One region of the Glutamicibacter sp. Je.9.36 genome, then DNA from elsewhere that is predicted to be linked to it. Evidence: predicted binding sites of a transcription regulator. Region 1 holds the regulator's gene; the other holds the start of a gene.
The links. Region 1 encodes HrcA, which represses chaperone genes, less so after heat shock. Its sites were predicted from a motif close to TTNGCACTCGNNNNNNNCGAGTGCNAA; they were not measured.
Positions count from the first base shown of each region.

Region 2: the regulator HrcA is predicted to act here: its motif matches at 9,703-9,729, upstream of groL (chaperonin GroEL).

Region 1 is NZ_JBCPSN010000002.1:304,785-314,225, forward strand. It holds gene AAZQ98_RS05775 (PhoH family protein) at 1-294, opposite strand, end outside; gene AAZQ98_RS05780 (GerMN domain-containing protein) at 604-1,515, shown strand; gene AAZQ98_RS05785 (16S rRNA (uracil(1498)-N(3))-methyltransferase) at 1,847-2,620, opposite strand; gene dnaJ (molecular chaperone DnaJ) at 2,623-3,747, opposite strand; gene hrcA (heat-inducible transcriptional repressor HrcA) at 3,813-4,826, opposite strand; gene AAZQ98_RS05800 (DUF3097 domain-containing protein) at 4,954-5,823, shown strand; gene AAZQ98_RS05805 (DUF4870 domain-containing protein) at 5,914-6,315, shown strand; gene hemW (radical SAM family heme chaperone HemW) at 6,332-7,561, opposite strand; gene lepA (translation elongation factor 4) at 7,562-9,409, opposite strand.
Region 2 is NZ_JBCPSN010000007.1:6,573-19,106, forward strand. It holds gene AAZQ98_RS15730 (DUF808 domain-containing protein) at 48-998, shown strand; gene AAZQ98_RS15735 (HsdM family class I SAM-dependent methyltransferase) at 1,106-2,755, shown strand; gene AAZQ98_RS15740 (hypothetical protein) at 2,752-3,684, shown strand; gene AAZQ98_RS15745 (GNAT family N-acetyltransferase) at 3,689-4,306, opposite strand; tRNA gene AAZQ98_RS15750 (tRNA-Val) at 4,716-4,792, shown strand; gene AAZQ98_RS15755 (LLM class flavin-dependent oxidoreductase) at 4,849-5,895, opposite strand; gene AAZQ98_RS15760 (threonine/serine ThrE exporter family protein) at 6,097-7,767, shown strand; gene AAZQ98_RS15765 (uracil-DNA glycosylase) at 7,764-8,537, opposite strand; gene AAZQ98_RS15770 (DUF3263 domain-containing protein) at 8,694-8,984, shown strand; gene AAZQ98_RS15775 (LytR C-terminal domain-containing protein) at 9,027-9,632, shown strand; gene groL (chaperonin GroEL) at 9,929-11,566, shown strand; gene AAZQ98_RS15785 (DUF4031 domain-containing protein) at 11,666-12,534, opposite strand, start outside.

The DNA.
Region 1 (9,441 bases):
GAGCATCTTGATGATCTGCTCGATCGTTTCGGCGCTCATGCGCGAGCCGCGGGTGGCCAGCGAACGGGCTTCTTCGGTGACGCGCTGGGCCTTGCGGACTTGCTGCGGTTCACCTACCAGAGCCAGGGATTGGCCGTTGGGGCGGAAGCTCACCTGCGGGTAGGCGCCGGAGAGAATACGCAAGAGCTCGTCATTGGGACCGAGGGTGGCAATCATGAGCTCAGCTGTATCGAAACTGATGGTGAGCGATGCGGATCCGTTCTCCGCTGTCGCCTTATTCTGTTCAACCTGCATGCAGTGCGCGGCGCCCCTTTGCGAGCTTGGTGGTAATCGTGATTTGTCCTGCTTGCCATTCTATCGAGTCGCAGGCCAATCCGGAGAAAATTCAGGTCTCAGCGTAAGCAGCAGAACCTGAAAGTAGTCTTGAATGATGCTAATCGGGGCTAGTGGCGAACATATAGATTTGGTTACGGATTAGTAAGTTGGGCCATTTTTCTGCAGTTAGGCGCTTCTGATATGGCAAGCTTGAGAGCGGTTCCAATACGGCCAGGAGCCAAAACAGCTAACATCACCACGGATTGGTACGCAGTGCAATCAAGGATCTTGCGGAAGATTCCACGCCGATTCGGCGTTTTGGGAATCACTGCCGCTCTCGTCGTCGCCGCAGGATGCGGTCTGACGAATCGCGAGAGCTCCTATGAGATGCCATCGACCGCCGTGGCCGAATCGCTGAACCTGCCGAACGCCACCGACGCTGGCGAGGATGTCGGCATCGCGGCTAGCCTGCCCATCTACTGGCTGGAAAACACCGATACCGGCGTGTTCCTGTACCGCGAGTACATCGAGGACACCCGCCATCAGGAGCCCATCGGCGATGCGATCTGGACGCTGCTCTCAGCCGACCCGATGAAGCCGAAACGCTACACCCATTTGAAGCCCACCGATGAAATCGGCGTTTCAATCAATAATGCGAATGTCATCACCTTGGATCTGCCGGCCAAGGTCTTCAGCGCCAATCTCGACCAGGGCCTGTCGGAGCGCGCCATCCAGCAACTGGTCTTCACCGCTACGGCAGCTGCCGCCAGCGCCGGACTGGTCGTGGGCGAGCTTCCCGCCACAGTCCGGATCCTGGTTGACGGCCAGGCAAATGCCACAGTCTTCGACGGTTTCCGGCTCAAGGATGTCTACGAGCGCGATGCGGCGTTCATTGCACCGATCTGGATCATCGATCCGCAGTTCAACAAGACCTTGGCGGATGGCTCGATCAAGATTAACGGCCGAACCACCCAGTTCGACATCGGCACCTTCTACTCCTTGCAGCGCAAGGACGCCGACGGCAAGCTCACGGTGATGACCGCTCAGAAGCAGGTCAACCCCGGGCAGATCAATGCCGACGGTTCATTCACCCTGACCACCGATCTGCGTGCCGGCTCATACCGGCTGACCTTCTGGGGCGTTGAGACCGGATCGGACCATCAGGTCGGCAAGGTCACCAGCGACTTCCGCGTCGAGTAACGCAGCATCCAGCGCTGCCAGCCCCCGCCGGAAGTCCTGGACATGAACCTGGGCGCCCGTTGTCCGGGCCAGCTCCTGAACTGGTGGTGGCTGAGCATTCTTGGACTGCTGGCAGGATTTCCAGTGCCGTTGCCGTGGACAGCGTCCTTATCCGATCGGCTGCCGCATTCGCGGATCTGACCCGCAGCGGCTTCGCGTTCCCCGTCCCGAGGCCTTTTCTCGGCTCGAACCCGTTGCGCCGGCCGGAGACGAAATTGCTCCGCAGATCCTGGCAGGCACATGCCTGCTGGGATCTGCGGAGCAATTCACCTGCTAACCGGAATTCTGGAACCTAGATTTCGCCGATCAAATGGCGGATCAAGACCAGGGCCGCGGGGCCTGCGGTCGAGGCACGCAGCACATGCTGGCCCAGCAGGGCTGGTTGGGCGCCGGCATCGACGAAGGACTGCAGCTCCGTTTCGGAGATGCCTCCTTCTGGCCCGACGATCATGATGATCTCCTGGCCGGCCCGCGCATCGGCGAGCCACGACTGCACATGCCGGGCCACCGAGTCCGCGGCCTGCTCGTGCAGAACCAGAACCAGTGCGCCATTTGCGGTATCGGCCGCGATGGCCTTGGCCAGTTCCTTGGAACCCAGCGGGTCCAGCACCTCCGGCTCATAGGCGCGGCGCGACTGCTTCTGCGCCGAGCGCACCTGGGCGCGCCACTTGGCCATGGCCTTGTCGACCTTGGCCGCGTTCCAGCGCACGATCGAGCGGTCGGCCTGCCAGGGGCGTACCGACAGCACGCCCAGTTCCACGCCGGACTCGACAGCTTGCAGGTCGCGATCCCCCTTGGACAGCGCCTGGACCAGGGTGACCGGGTGATCGCTGACCGCTTCCTCGGCACGGCGCAGGACCTTCACGCTCAGCAGGTCCTTGGCGGTGCCGATGACCTCCACAGTCAGACGCAGGCCCTTGCCATCCAGCAGGTCCAGGTGCTCGCCCGCGGAGACCCGTTTAACGGTGACCGCGTGGTGCGCTTCGGAGCCATCCAGTTCAAGAATGTCCCCGACCGATGCGTCCTGGCCCTGCTGGGCGTCGATGACGAAGCTGTGGTTGCTCATGCCTAGCGCTGGTTCAGCTTGTCGCGCAGGCGGGAGAACATGCCGCCGCTGTGCTCCACGCGGCCGGCCGAGAGTTCTTCGCCACGCAGCTTGGCCAGCTGCTCAAGCAGATCGCGCTGGGCAGCGTCGAGCTTGGTCGGGGTCTCCACCTGCAGGTGCACGATGATGTCCCCGCGCTTGCCTCCGCGCAGGCGCGGCACACCGAGGCCCGGCAGGGTGACGGTGTCGCCATCCTGGGCGCCTGGCTCCACATTGATGGACTGGCCGCCGTCGAAGGTTTCCAGCTTCAGCTCGCAACCCAGTGCGGCGGCGGTCATTGGAAGGCTCATCTTGGCGTGCAGGTCGGTGCCGGCGCGCTCGAAGACCTTATGGCGGCGCACGTCGATCTCGACGAACAGGTTGCCGTTAGGCCCGCCGCCCGGGCCGGCTTCGCCCTGTCCGCGCAGCTGGATGCGGGTGCCGGAGTCGACACCTGCAGGAACGTTCAGCGACTTGGACACGTGCTCGCGCACCCGGCCTTCGCCGTTGCACTCCAGGCAGGGGTCCGGGATGGTGGTGCCGAAACCGCGGCAGGCCGCACAGGTTTCCACGGTCATCATCTGGCCCAGGAATGAACGCACTGGACGCTGGACCTGGCCTGCGCCATGGCAGATGTCGCAGGTGACCGGGCTGGTGCCTTCGCGCGTGCACGAACCGTTGCACGTCTTGCAGGTGACAGCGGTTTCCATTTCCAGCGGGTAGACAGTGCCCTTGACCGCGTCTTCCAGGTCGATGGTGATGGTGATCAGCGCGTCGCGGCCCGGCTGGGTGCGTGATGCCGGGCCCTGGGCCTGGCCGCCACCGAAGAACTGCTCGAAGATGTCGCCGAAGCCGCCAAAGCCCTGGCCGCCACCGCCGAAGCCCGGGTGGCCGTTGCCGTTCTCATCGCCGGTGGCGTCGTAGTTGGAGCGCTTGGTCTGGTCGGAAAGGACTTCGTAGGCTCGGGTGACCAGCTTGAACTGTTCTGCAGCGTCATCGCTAGGGTTTACATCCGGGTGCAGCTTACGCGCCAACTTGCGGTAGGCACTCTTGATTTCCTGCGGGGTCGCGTCCTTGGCGACGCCTAGGGTCTCGTAATGCGAGCTCACGTTATTCGCCGTGTCCTTTCCTGAGAATCTTGAAATTCGGTTGTGCCGGGCGGTGCCCAGCGAGGCTAGTTAGCCAAAATCTTCGACAGGTACCGTGCCACCGCACGAACCGAGGCCATGGAGGTTGGATAGTTCATCCGGGTGGGGCCCAGGACCCCGAGCTTGTTGCGCACATCGGTGCCGTAGGTGGTGGCGACCACGGCGGCTTCCGACAGCTGCCCGTAGTGGTGCTCGGTGCCGATGGCCACGGCCACGCCGCGCGAATCGGCTTCCAGCTCGGAGAAGAGCTTGAGCAGCACTACCTGCTCCTCGAGCGCCTCGAGCACCGGGGTTATGCTCAGCGGGAAGTCCCCTTCCACGCGGGCGAGGTTCGCGGTGCCTGCCATGATGATGCGCTGCGCGTTGGCCGCCTGGGCCATTTCTTCCAGCGCACCGATCACCTGGTCCACCAGGGGGTCGGCCTGCTGCGTCGAACTGCGCTCGATGCGGGTGAGCCGTCCGGCAAGTTCGGCAAGCTTCACTCCCCCGAAATTGTTGAGCAGCCACAGCTTCAGGTCATCCAGCTCATCATCGCTGTAGGAACGCTGGACCGGCATCATGCGCTGATCCACCGTGCCATTGGAAGCGATCATCACCATCAGCACCTGGGCCGAGCCCAGGCCGACCAGATCGAGGTTCTTCAACGAAGCGGTGTCGTAGTGCGGCACCTGGATCATTGCTACCTGGTTGGTCAACCGCGCCAGGAGGCGAACGGTGCTCTTGAGCATCTCGTCCAGGTCCGTGGAGCTGTCCAGGATCTTGTTGATGGCGTCGCGTTCAGCCCGCGACAGCGGCTTGAGCTCGCCGATCTCATCGACGAAGCGGCGGTATCCCTTTTCGGTGGGGATGCGTCCGGAGGAAGTATGCGGAGCGACAATGAGCCCCTCTTCTTCCAGCAAGGCCATGTCATTGCGGATCGTCGCGGCGCTGACACCGAGGTTGTGCCGGTCCAGGAGCGCTTTGGAGCCCACTGGCTCACGGGATTGGACGTAGTCCTCCACGATGGCACGCAGAACGTCTAGGCGTCGCGGCTCTGTCACAACAGCACCTCCTTGGATTCCCTGTGCCCGGCTTTGGCACTCTAACCTGTCAAGTGCCAAGTCTAATACGTTCAGCAGTTGCTAGCATTGGATTTCGAGCGTATTCGATCACAGCGAAAGGCAGTACGTGACTAATTACTCCTGGGGACCACGGGATCTGAGTGCACCGGCACCGAAAAAACTCCGCCAGGTCCCTGTTGAACGTGGCATGATTCTGGAAGATGCCACCTCAGGATGGGTAGGAGAAGTCATCCGTACCGAGAAATCCGGTGGCATGCGCGTGATCGTGCTCGAGGACCGCCACGGCAAGACCCGCTCCTTCCAGGCGGGCTTCGGGTTCTTCCTCGAAGGCGAAGCGGTGGAGATCATTGATCCCGTTGCCAAGGCCGCACCGCCCCAGAAGCTGGTCTCGGCTTCGGGTTCGCGTGCCGTTGCCGGGCTGAAGGCCCGGGAAGCCAGGGCAAGCCGCATCTGGGTAGAAGGCAAGCACGACGCTGAGCTGGTTGAAAAAGTTTGGGGCCACGACCTGCGTGTTGAGGGCATCGTCGTTGAACCGCTGCATGGCGTGGACGATCTCGCCGGGGCTATCCGCGACTTCGCCCCCTCCGCGCAGCGCCGCTTGGGAATCCTGGTTGACCACCTGGTTGCCGGCAGCAAGGAATCGCGCATCGTTGCCGAGGCGATGAAGGTCCCCGGTGCAGCGCAAAACGTGCTGATCCTCGGCCACCCGTACGTGGATGTATGGCAGGCGATCAAGCCTGCGACACTGGGCATCAAGGCTTGGCCGGTGATCCCCAGGGGCACCGATTGGAAAACCGGTGTGCTCCGGGCCTTTGGCTGGCCGCACTCCACCGCTGAAGACATCGGCATCGGATGGCAGCGGCTCTTGTCCACGGTGCAGCATTACGGGCAGCTTGAACCGCAGCTCCTGGGACGGATTGAAGAATTGATCGATTTTCTCACGACCGAAGATTACGGTTTCCTAACGATTGACTAATAGTTGGAGATTAGTCTGCGAATCTCCCCGTGCGCCCAGCCGCGGTCGCTATGATAAGAGGAACCACACTTAGCAAGACAAGGAAAAATAGTGACATCACGCCAGACGAAGCCATCGGAGAATTCCCGCTTCGAAGGTTCCAGGACCTCTGCGCTGCCGCTGACTCCTTCAGAAGATCGCCAGTGGGCAATGATGGCCCACTTCGGTGCCATCTTGGGTTGCGTTCCTTCGGCAATCGTCTTTGCCGTATTCCGGGACCGTGGCCCGTTCACTGCACAGGAATCGAAGGAAGCGTTCAATTTCACGTTCCCGCTGACCATTCTCGCCATCGTATTCAATGTGCTCATGGTTTTGCCGGTGATCGGCTGGCTTTTCGCAGTACTCGCCGTGGCCCTCTGGGTCTTCATGACGGTCTCGGGCGCCCTTGCTGCCATCCAGGCCAACAAGGGACGCCCTTACCGCTACCAATTCAATCTGCGGCTGATGAAGTAGCAGCGGTTTCCCAGTCTTAGAAATCGAGCAGTTCACGCACCACGAGGTCGGCCAGGAGCCGGCCTCGCTGCGTTAACACCAATGTCCCGGCGAACGCGGCCTTGGCATCAATCAGCTCGTCGGCGATCAAGCCGGCGACCTTCTTGCGTCCGGTCTCATCGAGCTCGCTAATCTTCATGCCCGAACCCAGCCGGGTCAACAGCATCGTGCGCTCAAGCTGCACGGCCTCGGCATCCGGGTATTCGCGGCCGTGGCCCGGGGAGATTCCAGCGTCAATCCGTTGCTGATACGCGGCTGGATGCTTCACATTCCACCAGCGCAGCCCGCCAACATGGGAATGCGCGCCGGGGCCTGCACCCCACCAGTCGCCGCCCTGCCAGTACGCGATGTTGTGCTGGCAGGCATTCGCCGGGGTCTTCGCCCAGTTGCTGACCTCGTACCAGGAGAAACCGGCCGCGGCAAACATGTCGTCGGCCAACTGGTACTTTTCGGCATGGTCGTCATCATCGATGTTCGGTACCTCGCCACGGCGAATCTGGGCCGCCAGCTTGGTGCCTTCCTCGATGATCAGCGCATACGCCGAAATGTGATCAGGTTCGTAGCTCAACGCGGCCTCGATGCTGGTGCGCCAGTCTGCCAGGCTCTCCCCCGGAGTGCCATAAATCAGATCGACACTGACATCCAGGCCGGCCTCGCGCGCCCACGCAACGGCTTGCGGAACGCGCTTCGGATCATGGGTGCGCTCAAGCACCTTGAGCACGTGGGGCACCGCGGACTGCATGCCGAAGGACACCCGGGTGAACCCGCCGTCGGCCAGCTCCTGCAGGCTTTCGCGGGTCACCGAATCCGGGTTGGCCTCCGTGGTGATTTCCGCGCCCGGCTTCAGGCCGAAGTCGTCGCGAATCCGGCCGAGCACCGAGACCAGGTCTCCGGCGGGCAGCAGCGTGGGAGTTCCGCCGCCGAAGAAGACAGTTTCAATTTCGCGGTGCGGTTGGCCCGAACGGTCCATCACCTCGCGGGCGAAGCTGATTTCCTTGCTGACGGTGGCAGCGTAGGTTGCCTGGCTGGAACCGGAGCCCAGCTCCGTGGCGGTGTACGTGTTGAAATCGCAGTAGCCGCAACGGACGGTGCAGAACGGAATATGCACATAAAAGGACATGGTCCGCCCCCGTGCCTCATGCGCGCATGAGGCAGGGAGCAGACCATCGGCCGGAGCCGGATCGCCGTCAGGCAGTACTGAAGGCATCTACTTCTTTTTCGGCTCGTCGGTGGACAGTGCGGCAATGAAGGCTTCCTGCGGAACCTCCACGCGGCCGACCATCTTCATGCGCTTCTTGCCTTCCTTCTGCTTTTCCAGCAGCTTGCGCTTGCGGCTGATATCGCCGCCGTAGCACTTGGCAAGAACGTCCTTGCGGATTGCGCGGATGTTCTCACGGGCAATGATGCGCGAACCGATCGCGGCCTGGATTGGAACTTCAAACTGCTGGCGAGGAATCAGCTCACGCAGCTTCGAGGTCATCATGGTCCCGTAGTTGTAGGCCTTGTCGCGGTGCGTAATGGCGCTGAAAGCATCCACCTGCTCGCCCTGGAGCAGGATGTCGACCTTGACCAGATCTGCCACCTGCTCGCCGTCGGCCTTCCAGTCCAGCGAAGCATAGCCGCGGGTCTTGGACTTGAGGTGGTCGAAGAAGTCGAACACGATCTCAGCCAGCGGAAGGTGGTAGCGCATTTCGACACGGTCCTCGGAGAGGTAGTCCATGCCGCGCATGGTGCCGCGGCGGGTCTGGCACAGTTCCATGACCGAGCCGATGAATTCGCTTGGCGCCAGGATGGTGGCGGCAACCATTGGCTCGTGGACTTCCAGGATCTTGCCATCCGGGAATTCCGAGGGGTTGGTCACCGTAATCATCTGCTTGTCTTCGCCCATGACCTCGTACACCACGTTCGGCGCCGTGGAAATCAGGTCCAGATTGAATTCGGATTCCAGTCGCTGGCGGGTGATTTCCAGGTGCAGCAGGCCCAGGAAGCCCACGCGGAAGCCGAAGCCCAGGGCCACGGAGGTTTCCGGTTCGTAGGTCAGCGCGGCATCGTTGAGCTGCAGCTTATCCAGCGCATCACGCAGTACCGGGTAGTCGGTGCCGTCCATCGGGTACAGGCCGGAGAAGACCATTGGCTTGGCCTCTTCGTACCCGCCCAGGGACTCGGTGGCCGGCTTGTGGAAGTTGGTGACGGTATCGCCGACCTTGGACTGGCGCACGTCCTTGACACCGGTGATCAGATAGCCCACTTCGCCAACGCCCAGGCCCTTGGTGGGCTCGGGGTTCGGCGAGGATACGCCGATTTCCAGCAGTTCGTGAGTGGTGCCGGTGGACATCATCTGGATCTTCTCGCGAGGAGAGAGATTGCCATCGACAACTCGAACGTAGGTCACCACGCCACGGTAGGTGTCGTATACGGAGTCGAAGATCATTGCGCGAGCCGGAGCCTTGGCATCGCCGACAGGCGGCGGGAGCTGCTTGATGACCTCATCGAGCAGTGCTTCAACGCCTTCACCGGTCTTGCCCGAAACCTTCAGCACGTCTTCTGGCTCGCAACCGATCAGGTTGGCCAGCTCGGCAGCGTACTTTTCCGGCTGCGCATTGGGCAGGTCGATCTTATTGAGCACAGGGATGATCGTCAGATCGCCCTCGATAGCCAAATACAGGTTGGCCAGGGTCTGCGCCTCGATGCCCTGGGCGGCGTCAACTAGCAGGATCGCGCCTTCGCAGGCGGCCAGCGAACGCGAGACTTCATAGGTGAAGTCGACGTGCCCGGGGGTATCGATCATGTTCAGTGCATAGGGGGTGCCATCTTCGGCTCCCCACGGCATGCGCACAGCCTGGGACTTGATGGTGATGCCGCGTTCGCGCTCGATGTCCATGCGGTCGAGGTACTGTGCCTTCATGTCGCGGGCAGCGACAACGCCGGTCAGTTGCAACATCCGGTCGGCCAGGGTCGACTTACCGTGGTCGATATGGGCAATGATGCAGAAGTTACGGATGAGCGACGGATCGGTCGCGGCAGGCACCGGAGCGGTGCGGGCCAATGGAGACACCTAAACAGACCTCACTAGCTGACTAAAAGACA
Region 2 (12,534 bases), on a different contig from region 1:
TCCCGCCGGTAGAATTTTGCGCAGAACCTATATTTGAGGAGCCGACCATGGCCGGAGGCCTTGCAGCACTATTGGACGACGTGGCGGCGCTGGTGAAAGTCACCGCGGCATCCCTTGACGACATCGCGCTGGGCGCTGGCAAGGCCAGCACCAAATCGCTAGGCGTCGTCATCGACGATGCGGCAGTCACCCCGCAGTACGTGGCCGGGCTCTCGCCCAAGCGCGAGCTTCCAATCATCTGGAAGATCGCCGTTGGGTCTATCCGGAACAAGATGCTGTTCATCCTTCCGGTGGCGCTGGTCCTATCGCAGTTCGCTCCATGGGCGCTGACCCCGATCCTGATGATTGGTGGCGCCTATCTGGTTTTCGAAGGCGCCGAGAAGCTGCTTGAGGCGATGGGCGCGATCAAGCACCACACTCCGGGCGGCAAGGAGGGAGTGCGCGACGAGAAAGCGATTATCGGATCGGCAGTGCGCACAGACCTCGTGCTTTCCGCGGAGATCATGGTCATCTCGCTGAACGAGGTGTCCCACGAGCCGTTCTTGAATCGCGCACTGATCCTGATTGTGATCGCCATCCTGATGACCGTCGTGGTCTATGGCGCCGTGGGCTTGATCGTCAAAATGGACGACATCGGCCTGCACATGGCCGCCAAGCCGCGCCAGCTCACGCAGAAGATCGGGCGCGGCCTGGTCAAGGCGATGCCCATCGTGATGTCCATCCTGAGCAAGGTCGGCGTGATCGCGATGCTCTGGGTCGGCGGGCACCTGCTGCTGGTCGGCATGGATGAACTGGGCTGGCACGCACCGTACGGCTTCGTGCACCACGTGGAACTGCTGGTCCACGACGCGACCGGCCAGGCTGGCGCCGTGCTGGGCTGGCTGGTGAACACCGCCTTCTCCTGCCTTGCCGGTTTCATCATGGGTACCGTGATTACCGTCATCATCCGGGGCATCCAGAAGCTGCGCCACAAGGGCAAAGCCGAAGCAGCCCACTAGGAACAGGAACCAGCCAGATGCCCGCGCACGTAGAATAGAGAAGTTGCCGCCCGGACTCGGTCTACCGGTCCAGCCGAACTGTCTGGCCTACGTGGAAAGATCGATGCGTGTTGAGTAGAGAATTGACAGATCAGGCCACCGCCCGCCATGCGCGCGGAGCCTACTTCACCCCGGAACCCGTTGCCAGCTTCATGGCGCAGTGGGCGCTGGGAAAGCAAGGATCCAAGGTCCTGGAACCCTCCTGCGGTGAAGCGCAATTCCTTGCCGCTGCCCATCCGGTGCTTGCAGATGGCCGAGAGCGGGTCGAGCTGGTGGGCCTGGAACTGCACGAACCATCGGTTCAGGCCGCCCGCGAGCGGATGAGCGCCGCCGGGATCGACGCGCGCATCGAGCACGCCAACTTCTTCGAGGTCACCGGCAACGCCGAGTACGACGCTGTCATCGGCAACCCTCCCTACGTGCGCTACCAGCTGCACCGCGGAGCTGACCGGCAGCTCTCGCGCGCCGCGGCCAAAGCCTCGGGCGTGGAACTGAATGAACTTGCCAGCATCTGGGCCGCTTTCGTCGTGCACGCCACCAGCTTCCTTGCCGTCGGCGGGCGCCTGGCCCTGGTGCTTCCGGCAGAGCTGATGTTCGTGAACTATGCCGGACCTGTCCGCCAGATGCTGCTTGAGCGCTTCGCCAGCGTGCACCTGGCCGTCTTCGAAGAGCGCTTGTTCGCCGACGCGCAGGAAGAAGTGGTGCTGCTGCTGGCCGAGGGCTACCGCGAAGGGGCTAGCGGTTCCTTCAACCTGCACCAATTCCGCAATGCCCTGGATCTGCAAGCCCTGGGCGAAGGCACCCGCCACACCCCGGTGCGCATGAACGAGCGCTGGACCGGTTCCCTGGTCGGCCTTGAAGCCCAGGGGATCTTGTCGGCGGCACTGGCCGCCGGCCGGATGGCGCCGCTGCAGTCCTGGGGCGAAACCTCGCTGGGCGCGGTCACCGGCAATAATAAGTGGTTCACCCTCTCGGCCCAGCAGATCCAGGACCTGGGGCTGGCCCGCGAGGACCTGATCCGGATCTCGCCTCCGGGCTCGCGCCACCTGCGCGGGCTGGAATTGAGCGAGGACGGCTGGGAAAAGCTCGCCGAGCACGGGGCAGCTGCCTACATGTTCCGCCCCGGCGCGGAACCCAGCGGCGCCGGTGCGCGCTTCGTGGCCAGCGGTGAACTGCAGAACGTCGACCAGGCCTACAAGTGCAAGGTGCGCTCCCCGTGGTGGCGGGTGCCGGTGCTCTCGGTGCCGGACCTGTTCATGACCTACATGAACGCCGACACCCCGCGGTTGACCGCCAACGAGGCCGCGGTGCACCACATCAACTCGATCCATGGGGTGTACCTCGGCGCCGATGCGCGCGAGCTGGGCCGCGAGCTGCTCCCGGTGGCATCGCTCAATACCCTGACCATGCTCGGAGCCGAAATGGTGGGCCGCTCCTACGGCGGCGGCATCCTGAAGCTGGAACCGCGTGAAGCCGACCAGCTGCCGGTCCCGGCGATCGGCATGGTGCAGCGCTATGCCCGGCAATTGCGTGCCATCAAGCCGGCGGTGCGTGAACTGCTGGTGCAGGGGCGCAAGCAAGAGGCCACCGACCTGGTGGACGGCGTGGTGCTCGAGCAGCTGCTCGGCTTGGAGCCGGATGCGCTGGAGGCGGTCCGCACTGCACGAATGAATATGCTCGAACGCCGCAAGGCCAGAAGCAAAGCCGTGAGGGGATGAACGTGGCCAATCCTGCGATCGAAAAGACCTTGGCCTTTGCCGAATTCGATACCACCTTGATGTCAGCGGCGAAGGATTCGCCCTGGCTGGGCAAAGGCGCGGTAACCGAGGAATTCAACCCGTCCTTCCCGGTGCTCGAACGCCTGCTGAGCATCCCGGTCCGCAACAAGGCGGTCACCCGATCGGGCCGCTTTGCCCAGGGCGTGGACGCATGGCTGGCCCATGAATTGCGCCGTGCCGGATTCGATGCGGATCTGGTGTGGCCGCGTCCCGAGGCGCCCCGGGTCCTGTCCAGCGACATCCTGGAACTGCTGCGCAAGCTGCCGGAGCGGCTGGCCGACGAGGTGCACGAGTCCATCATGGCGGGCAAGGCGGGCAGCATCGACGCTCGCATCCTGGGCCGCGCCTACATGAAGCAAACCGACGTGGTGATGACCCATTGGTCCACCGGTCCCGAACTGCTGCTCAGCACCAAGGCGATGACCTCATCCTTCGGCAAGAACCTGGCCAACCGCTATGAAGAGGCCTATGGAGATGCGGCTAACCTGCGGGCCCGCTACCCGCTGGCAGCCGTCGGGTTCTTCTTCGTGCAGCGTGCCACGATCCTGGAATCCGAGCCGGCCGCCTTCCGCCGCACCGTGGATATGATCCGCAAGCTGCGCGACTTCGGCGACGGCTTCGGGTACACCGCTACCGGCCTGCTGCTGGTGGATTGGGATGAGAGCGCAGAGGATCCCGAAGTGAAATGCGTCCACGCTCCGGTGCCAGCGGATATTGCCGCGCCGCAGTTCCTCAACGCCATGGTCGATGCGGTCCTGAAGGTCACCCCGATTGACCTGCACGAGGCCGCTCGCGCTCGCCGGGCCGGAGAAGTTGCCCCGCTGCCGGGCCACGGCTCCGTGGACGAACAGCAGGACGCCCTGTTCTAGGCGGTCACATCACCGGCACGGCGGAGGCCGAATCATCGGATCCGAACTGCGCGGCGAATCCCTGGACCGGGGCCGGGCCGGCCATGAGGCTCGGGGCTGGCATCGCAATTTCGGGAAGGTGGATGGCCACGTGGTCCTCGGAGGCCTGCGGCAATTGCGCGGCCCACTGCCATGCGGCCACGGTGGCCCGGTAGATGAACTTCAGCTGCCCATCGTGCTCGAAGCTGCGCTCGCGCTGCCACAGTTCCGAGCGCTCGTAGAAGGCCCAGGATGCCGGGTTCTGCGAATCGATGACGCTGATCGGGGTTTTGCCCGAACGCAGCGCGTGGGCAAGGCGCAGCGACGTCGCATGCTGGCGGATGCCCAGGCGGCGGTAGTCCGGGCGCACGGCCATGCAACCGAGCTCCACGGCGTTCATCGAAGAAGTCGGGGCAATGATGGAATCATGCACGAGGCCTGCGGCAACCAAGGTGCCCTGGTCGCGCACGGTCACAAGCAGCGAGAGCCGGTCGAACTTCTGGTTCCAACGCTGGTCGACCAGGGGGTAAAGGGTCGCTAATTCGGCGCGCTGGGCCGGCTGAACGCATAGGGATGACAAGGAAAAGTTCAGGTTTTCAAACACTGGGTACGGTCCTAAATTCTAAGAACGAACGAAAGATGAGGCTTTTGCGCGGTGGAAAAATCCACTGCGCGGTTTCGTTGGCCTTGAGGGGACCGATGCCGGCGGCTTCCGGCAACTTCCTTGTAGGGTCCAGTTTGAGCTCGATGAGCTAGAAAAATTATGGAGTCTAAAGTCCCTTTTTGACAAGTGGAAATGGGTACTTTTAGGTGAATCGCAAATAAACTATTCGGCGCTGTTTTTCTGCTCTACTCATTGCCTGAACCGCGACTGTTCGAACCTGCGCTGGAAGCGGCATTTCGGCGTGTTCCGGGGACGGATTCCGGGCGCTGGAACCGGTGGCCGATTTGGAGTGAGGTCCACGGCCCGGTAGGATTGTTTATGCGCTTGGCTTGCAAGTCAGGGCGCAGATGGATCTTTAGCTCAGTTGGTTAGAGCGTTCGCCTCACACGCGAAAGGTCGCTGGTTCGAGTCCAGTAAGATCCACCAAGAACGAAAGCCACCGCAATGCGGTGGCTTTCGCTGTTTCCGGGACAGCCAGGATCCTAGGCGCCAAGCAGCTGGTGCACCATGGGCTTGACCTCTTCTCCGAGCAACTTGATGCTGTTCATCATCGCCTCGTGCGGCAAGGAACCGGCAGAGTACTTGATGTCAACGCGGGACAAGCCCAGCTGCTGGGCCACCTTGGCCATCTTCCGTGCCACAGTTTCCGGGCTGCCGGCCATCATGGCTCCCTCGGGCCCCATGGAAGCCTGCAAGCGCATCTTGCTGGCCGGCGGCCAGCCTCGTTCGGCGCCCAGCCGATTCATGGTGCGCTGGTAATGCGGCCAGAGGGTTTCCAGGGCCTCCTGGTCGGTGGAAGCCACCAAGCCATGGAAGTGCGCCGAGACCGGCAATTCTCCATGGCCGAACTCCTTCAGCGCACGGCGGTAGAGGGTTGCCAAGCCTTCGAAGGCCGAGGGCTGGCCGCCGATAATGGCCAAGCACAACGGCAAGCCATGCCGGGCCGCGCGGGTGACCGACTGCGGGCTGCCACCCACACCCACCCAGGTGGTCAAGGGCTGGTCTTCCAGCAGCGGGTAGATCTGCTGGTTGCGCAAGGCGGCGCGGTGCTTGCCCTGCCAGGAAACCGGCGTGCCGTGGCGGAGCTTGGCCAGCAGATGCAGCTTCTCTTCGAACAGGTCCTCGTAGTCTTCAAGATCCAGGCCGAAGAGCGGGAAGGATTCGATGAAGGAGCCGCGGCCTGCGATGATCTCCACTCGCCCGTTGGAGATCGCGTCCAAGGTGGCAAAGCGTTCGTAGACGCGCACCGGGTCGTCGCTGGAGAGCACGGTCACCGCGGTGCCGAGCTTGATGCGCTGGGTAGTGCTGGCCAGGGCGGCCAGAACCATTTCGGGGGAGGAGATGGCATAGTCATCGCGGTGGTGCTCGCCGACACCGAAGAAATCAAGACCCGAGGCTTCGGCCTGCTGCCCCTCGGCGATGACATTGCGGATCACCTGGGCATGGCTCAGCGGGTTGCCCTGGGCATCCTCGGTGATGTCGCCGAAGGTCTCGGCTCCGATTTCTGGCAATGGGAACTGCGTATTCATTGGATCCTCCGGATTATATGCAAACACATCTAACTTCTGCATGGTGCAACCAACTGCCGAGCGCCGGTATTCCAGTGGCCGAAAATACCCTTAAATGTGTTCGGCGATACCTCCCGAATTCGCCACGTTCCCGACAACTTTTCATGCACGGGTTGTATGGTGAATCCCATGGGAAAAACTTTGGATGAGGGGGCTTGATTCGTGGCGCATCGATCTAGCGAGGAACAGGCCGCCTCGTCGAATGCCGTAGGCGAGGATCCGGCTCCGCTAGCTGGCGTCTTGCCCCGCATTGCCACTAGTGAGATCAACATGGGCTTCCATCCGGCAGAGCCCGCCGAAGAGCCGGCAACGGCATCTGAACTACCGCTCAATACGGCGGTCAGCGCCAACGTGGCGGCTGCCGATGTCTCGGATATCGAGTGGCGCACCGGCCAGGTCCACACCACCGATGAGGGCATTACCCTCATGCCTACCCGCGCCAACCCGGTGGCCCGTCGGCTGCTGGCGAAAATGTGGATCTCGGATACCCCTCCCACCGAGGCGCTGAACATCGTTGAGCGCCTGCAGGGCACCCCCTACGCCAACCCCAAGGTCAATGTGGACCAGGACGCGTCCAACCGGCGCACCATGGAGTTCGCGCTGGATTTGGGCGAGACCTTGATCCGCTACGGCGCAGGCGCCTTGGAAGTGGAAACCAGCGTGATCGCGGTGACCGCGGCACTGGGCTTGAGCCACTTGGATGTGGACATCACCAACCAGTCCCTGCATTTGAACTACAGCCCGCCGGACGCCGAAAGCTACTCGGTGCTGCGTGTGGTCCGCTCCTACACCTCGAACTACGCCGGCATGGTGCTGGTGCACGAACTCGTCTCGGATATCATTGCCGGCGGCGTATCGCGATCCGTTTCAGCGAAGCGGCTGAAGGACATCACGCGGCAGCCCAAGCCGTTCCCGCGCTGGATCGTCGCCTGCGGCCGGGCCGTGTTCGCGGCCGCGTTCGTGCTCTTCATTGGCGGCTCGTGGGCTGGTGCGCTGGTGGCGATGCTGTCCTCGAGCCTCGTGACGCAGATCGGCCGATACGGCTCGCGCTGGAGAGTGCCCGAGTTCTTCACTATCGCGGCCTCGACATTGGTGGTCACCGGCATTGCCTTGCTGGGGCATCAATTCCACGCTCCGCTGGATCCGGCGCTGGTGGTCTCTGGCGGCATCTTGCTGCTGCTTCCGTCGGGCAGATTCGTTTCGGCATTGCAGGATGCCATCAACGGCTTCCCGGTGACAGCGGTAGGCCGGTTGTTCTCGGCCAGCCTGATCTACGGGGCGATCCTCTGCGGAATTGCTACGGCTCTGGTGATCTCTGATCTGCTCGGGGGAGAGAAGGTCGACGTTCACCAGATCGTCCAAACCGACTATCCGGCCTGGCTGCTGGTGGTCTTGGTGGGCGTGGCCATTGTCGCCGGTGCGGTCACCGAGCAGAGCGCGCTGCGCCTGCTGCTGCCTACCGCCGGCATTGCGGTCGGCGGCTACCTGGTGCAGCTGCTGGCCGAAAGCATAGGACTCGGAGACCGGGCTACCCCGGCGCTGGTCGCCACGGTGATCGGTTTCGCCGCGCGGCTGGCGGCCGACAAACTCGGCTCCCCGCAGCTGGTGCTAGCGGCTCCTGCGGTCATGTTCCTGCTTCCGGGCCTGATGATCTTCCGCGCGATGTACGGCATCGTCATCAACGTCAATGACACCGCCACGGGACTGGTGGAGATGTTCAACGCCATGGCGATCATGCTCTCCATCGCTGGCGGCGTCGTCTTCGGCGATACGCTGTGCCGTCCATTGACCTCCAGCGCCCGGCGTGAGCGCCGGCGGATCCGCCGGCGCTAAGCTTTCGGCAACGACCAGTCAATCGGCTTCTGTCCGCGGTCGGACAGGAGCCGATTGATGCTTGAGAAGGGCTTGGAGCCGAAGAACCCGCGCGAGGCTGAGAGCGGCGAGGGATGGGCGCTTTGCAGCTGCACGGCGTTGGACAGGGACTCGGAGAGTTTCTGCGCATGCTTGCCCCAGAGCAAAGCCGCCGGAGGCCGCGGACGGTCATTGAGCGCAGTGAGGATGGCATGCAGAATTGGCGCCCAACCCAGCTTCTGATGCGAGCCGGCATTTCCAGCGGCTACGGAGAGCACCTGGTTCAACAGCAAGACGCCTTCTGAGAGCCATGGACTGAGATCCGGATGCGCAACCGGCTCCAGCCCCAGATCGGACTGCAATTCCTTGTAGATATTGGCCAAGGAGCGCGGCAGCGGACGCACCTGCTTGTTGGCCGCGAAGGCCAAACCATTTGCGTGGCCGGGTGTCGGATATGGGTCTTGGCCAATAATTAGGACCTTGACTTCGGACAATGGCAGGCTCAGTGCGCGGAACATCACCTCCGGTGCCGGCAGGATCTGTTCACCTGCCGCCGAACGGGCCGCCAAATCGGTGGCCAGGGAACGCAGCAACGAGTCCTGCTCGCTAAGTGCCGGTACCCAGTCTCCAGCGATAAACCCGTGGTCGGCCATGGATTGGGCGCCATGGTAAAACGGGAAATCCGCCGCTTCGTACACTGGTGTCCGAGCTGGCTGGGGTGCATCGAAAAGTGCTGGCTGCAAATCGTCCATAGGGGTAATTGTGCCGTTTTTCTGGCGTGCCTGTGCTCGGCCACACGGTGTTAGGCAAGCAGATTGGTTAGAATATCGGTGGTATGTCTACCGATGGTGGATTACATGCATAACCGAAACCCGAGAAAACTGGTCCAAGGACAGAGGTGAGAACGTATGGCTGAGAATGAATTGCTGGTGGATTTCGTCATGAACCCGGATTCGGAATTGGACGAGCGTTCGCAACAGATCCTCAACCTGGAAAAGTTGTGGTGGAAGTATGCCGGGGCCAAGGAACAAGCCATTACCAAGCAGTTTTCGATGTCGCCGACGAATTACTACCAGCTGCTGAACCAGCTGATTGAAACCGACGCGGCACTGGCCTACGACCCGATGTTGGTCAAGCGCCTGCGCAGAGCACGTTCCACAAAACGTCGCGTGGGCGGTAAGGTCGGCACGGGACGATAACCCTGCCTGCCGTGACCAATCAGACCTCGAGCAAGGACAAGAATGACCAACTACCCGCGTGACGAATTTGATCGCGTTCCGGAGTTCAGCACCCGTGTGGGTTCGCACCACGCCCACGGATGGGCGCAGTCCGCCGCGTCGAAGTCAACCGGTGGGAAATTGCGCTGGGTAGTGCTGACCGCTGTACTCGTGCTGGTGATCGGTGCCTTGTCCTTCATCTTCGGCCCTCAGCTCAAGGAGACCCTCGCGACTTCCACGGGAAGCGACACCTCGCAAACCCAGGAAGTCACCGCTGAGCCTTCCGTGGAACCCACACCTAGTGAATCCGCATCGCCAACGAGCACCATCGATGACGAAGACGTGCTCTACGGCCAGCTGATTGGCGTGTACAACGCGGCAAGTGTTGCCGGTCTGGCTAATGAAGGCGAAGACGCCATGGCCGAAGCCGGGTTCACCAGCATTGTGGCCGACAACTGGACCAGGCCCGCAGAAGTCTCCACGGTTTATTACATGTCCGAGTCCTACCGGACTACCGCTGAAAAAGCTGCAGAAATCCTGAATATCGACGAAGTTCTGCAGACCAGCAACATTCCGAACCGGGTCACCGTGGTTCTGGGCTCCGATGACACCCTGGGGCTAAACGAATAATTCGTTCATAATTCCATTCGCTCAGAGCCGATCGGCTTGCACTCGCCATGCGAGAGTGCCAATATTTGTATTAGCACTCATGCGTTGCGACTGCTAACGCCGGTCGGCTTTTGCGTTCTCCAAGAACTTCATGAAGCACCGGACAGCGGACGCAGGGCGTGGGCGTGGAAAATACCTCAGATAGCGAGAGCTGAAACGGTTGCTGGCCCGATGCCGCACCGGTCCACTCGTCCGTCGCGGGCGCTGTCTGTCGGTTGCATTTTCGCAAAATCGTCCCGAAAGGACCGTACGCCACAATGGCTAAGATGATTGCATTTGACGAGGAAGCACGCCGCGGACTTGAGCGCGGCCTGAACACCCTTGCTGACGCGGTGAAGGTCACCCTGGGCCCACGCGGCCGCAACGTTGTTCTGGAAAAGAAGTGGGGCGCTCCTACTATCACCAACGACGGCGTGTCCATCGCTAAGGAAATCGACCTCGAAGAGCCTTACGAGAAGATCGGCGCAGAGCTGGTCAAGGAAGTTGCCAAGAAGACCGACGACGTCGCTGGCGACGGTACCACCACCGCAACCGTGCTGGCACAGGCACTGGTCAAGGAAGGCCTGCGCAACGTTGCAGCAGGTGCTGACCCAATCGCACTGCGCCGCGGTATCGACAAGGCCGTAGAAGCTGTTACCGCTGAACTGTTCGCCGCTGCGAAGAAGGTCGAATCCAAGGAGCAGATCGCTGCTACCGCTTCGATCTCTGCTGGCGATCCGGAAATCGGCGCACTGATCGCTGAAGCTCTCGACAAGGTCGGCGAGCAGGGCGTTATCACCGTTGAAGAATCCAACACCTTCGGCCTGGAGCTGGAGCTGGCAGAGGGCATGCGCTTCGATAAGGGCTACATCTCCGCTTACTTCGTCACCGACGCTGAGCGCCAGGAAACCGTTCTCGAGGACCCTTACGTCCTCATCGTGAACTCGAAGATCTCCTCGGTCAAGGACATGGTGACCTTGCTGGAGAAGGTCATGCAGTCGAACAAGTCGCTGCTGATCATCGCCGAAGATGTCGAGGGTGAAGCCCTGGCTACCCTGATCCTGAACAAGATCCGCGGCCTGTTCAAGTCCGTTGCTGTCAAGGCTCCGGGCTTCGGCGACCGTCGCAAGGCCATGCTGACCGACATCGCTATCCTCACCGGCGGCCAGGTTGTTTCCGAGGAAATCGGCCTGTCCCTGGATAACGTAGGCCTGGAAGTCCTCGGTACCGCCCGCAAGGTCGTTATCACCAAGGACGAGACCACCATCGTTGAAGGTGGCGGCGAAGCCGACGCCATCGAGGGACGCAAGGCGCAGATCGCTGCCGAGATCAAGAACACCGACTCGGACTACGACCGCGAGAAGCTGCAGGAGCGCCACGCAAAGCTCTCCGGCGGTGTCGCTGTGCTGAAGGCCGGCGCTGCTACCGAGGTAGAGCTCAAGGAGCGCAAGCACCGCATCGAAGATGCCGTGCGCAACGCCAAGGCAGCTGTTGAAGAAGGCATCGTCGCCGGTGGTGGCGTTGCACTGATCCAGGCTGGCGCTGCAGCATTCGAGAAGCTGGTTCTGGAAGGCGACGAAGCTACCGGTGCGAACATCGTTCGCGTTGGCATCGAAGCCCCGCTGAAGCAGATTGCCCTGAACGCTGGCATGGAGCCAGGCGTTGTCGCTGACAAGGTCAAGGGCCTGCCAGCAGGCCACGGCCTGAACGCAGCAACCGGCGAATACGTGAACCTGCTTGAAGCTGGTGTCAACGACCCAGTGAAGGTGACCCGTTCGGCACTGCAGAACGCGGCATCGATCGCTGGCCTGTTCCTGACCACCGAAGCTGTTGTCGCAGATAAGCCAGCTCCTGCTGGCGCTGCCCCAGCCGGTGGCGATGACATGGGTGGCATGGGCGGAATGGGCGGCTTCTAAGCTTCCCGCACGCACTAAGCACGCAGTAATCGCGCCGATGGCCCGGATCCTTTCGAGGGATCCGGGCCATCGGCCGTTTAACTTAGGACAAGCGTTGCACTATAGCCAGCTGTGCAACAGCTCCAGCTCGGTGCCCAAATTGTTCCGCGCGCGCTGCTCCCAGCGCCGGGATCCGGCTTGGGTGCCGTAGATCAGTTCTTTCTCCAACAAGCCGCTGAGGATCTTGCTGCGCCCGGAAGCAAGCACATGGCGGGGAAGATGCCCGTACTCCTTGTAGATGGCCTCGGCGTAGCGCTGGTATGCCGGAGCGGGGCGGGCCAGGACCTCCAGATCGGCATCGCAGAGGATATGGCCCAGGCGATCGGTCTCTGCCGGGGCATGCTTGGCGGTGAGCATGACCAACCCGCTGACCTTCGAGACGGCACCAGGGGAGAGGACTCCCCGCAGCCGTTCACGGGCCAAGGTGGCCGATTTGAACTCGTCCTCGCTGGTTCCAGCGTAGACGGCGTCGTGGAACCACGCAGCGAGTTGGAGCAGCATGAGCTCTTCGGGATCGGCCTGGCCTTCAGCCAGCCAGTCGATGGCTTCGAGCACCGAGAGCAGATGCACCCGGTCGTGGTAGTGGCGATGGCTCTCGGACCAATAGCCCAATAGCTCGGTTCCGAGCTGAGGCTCGGTGGGCAAGGTGCGGGACCAACGCCGGGTAAGGACGGTTCCCAGCTTCTCCGGACGGTATTTGGCTGGTATCCGAATCCCGGACTTGACCAGTGCGCGGACCAGCTCGGATCCGGAGACTTCAAGGGCGCCAGCTGCCACGAGCCGATCGTAGCGTTCGCGAGGCACATCGTAGTGATCCCGGTCGAAAGCTCGGCGGGAGATTTCTTGCTGCCCGGCGAACTCATGGAGTTCAGCCAATGAAGTATCCGACACCAAGTGGGCAAAGAGCGTGCCGTGGGCAGGCCAGCGCG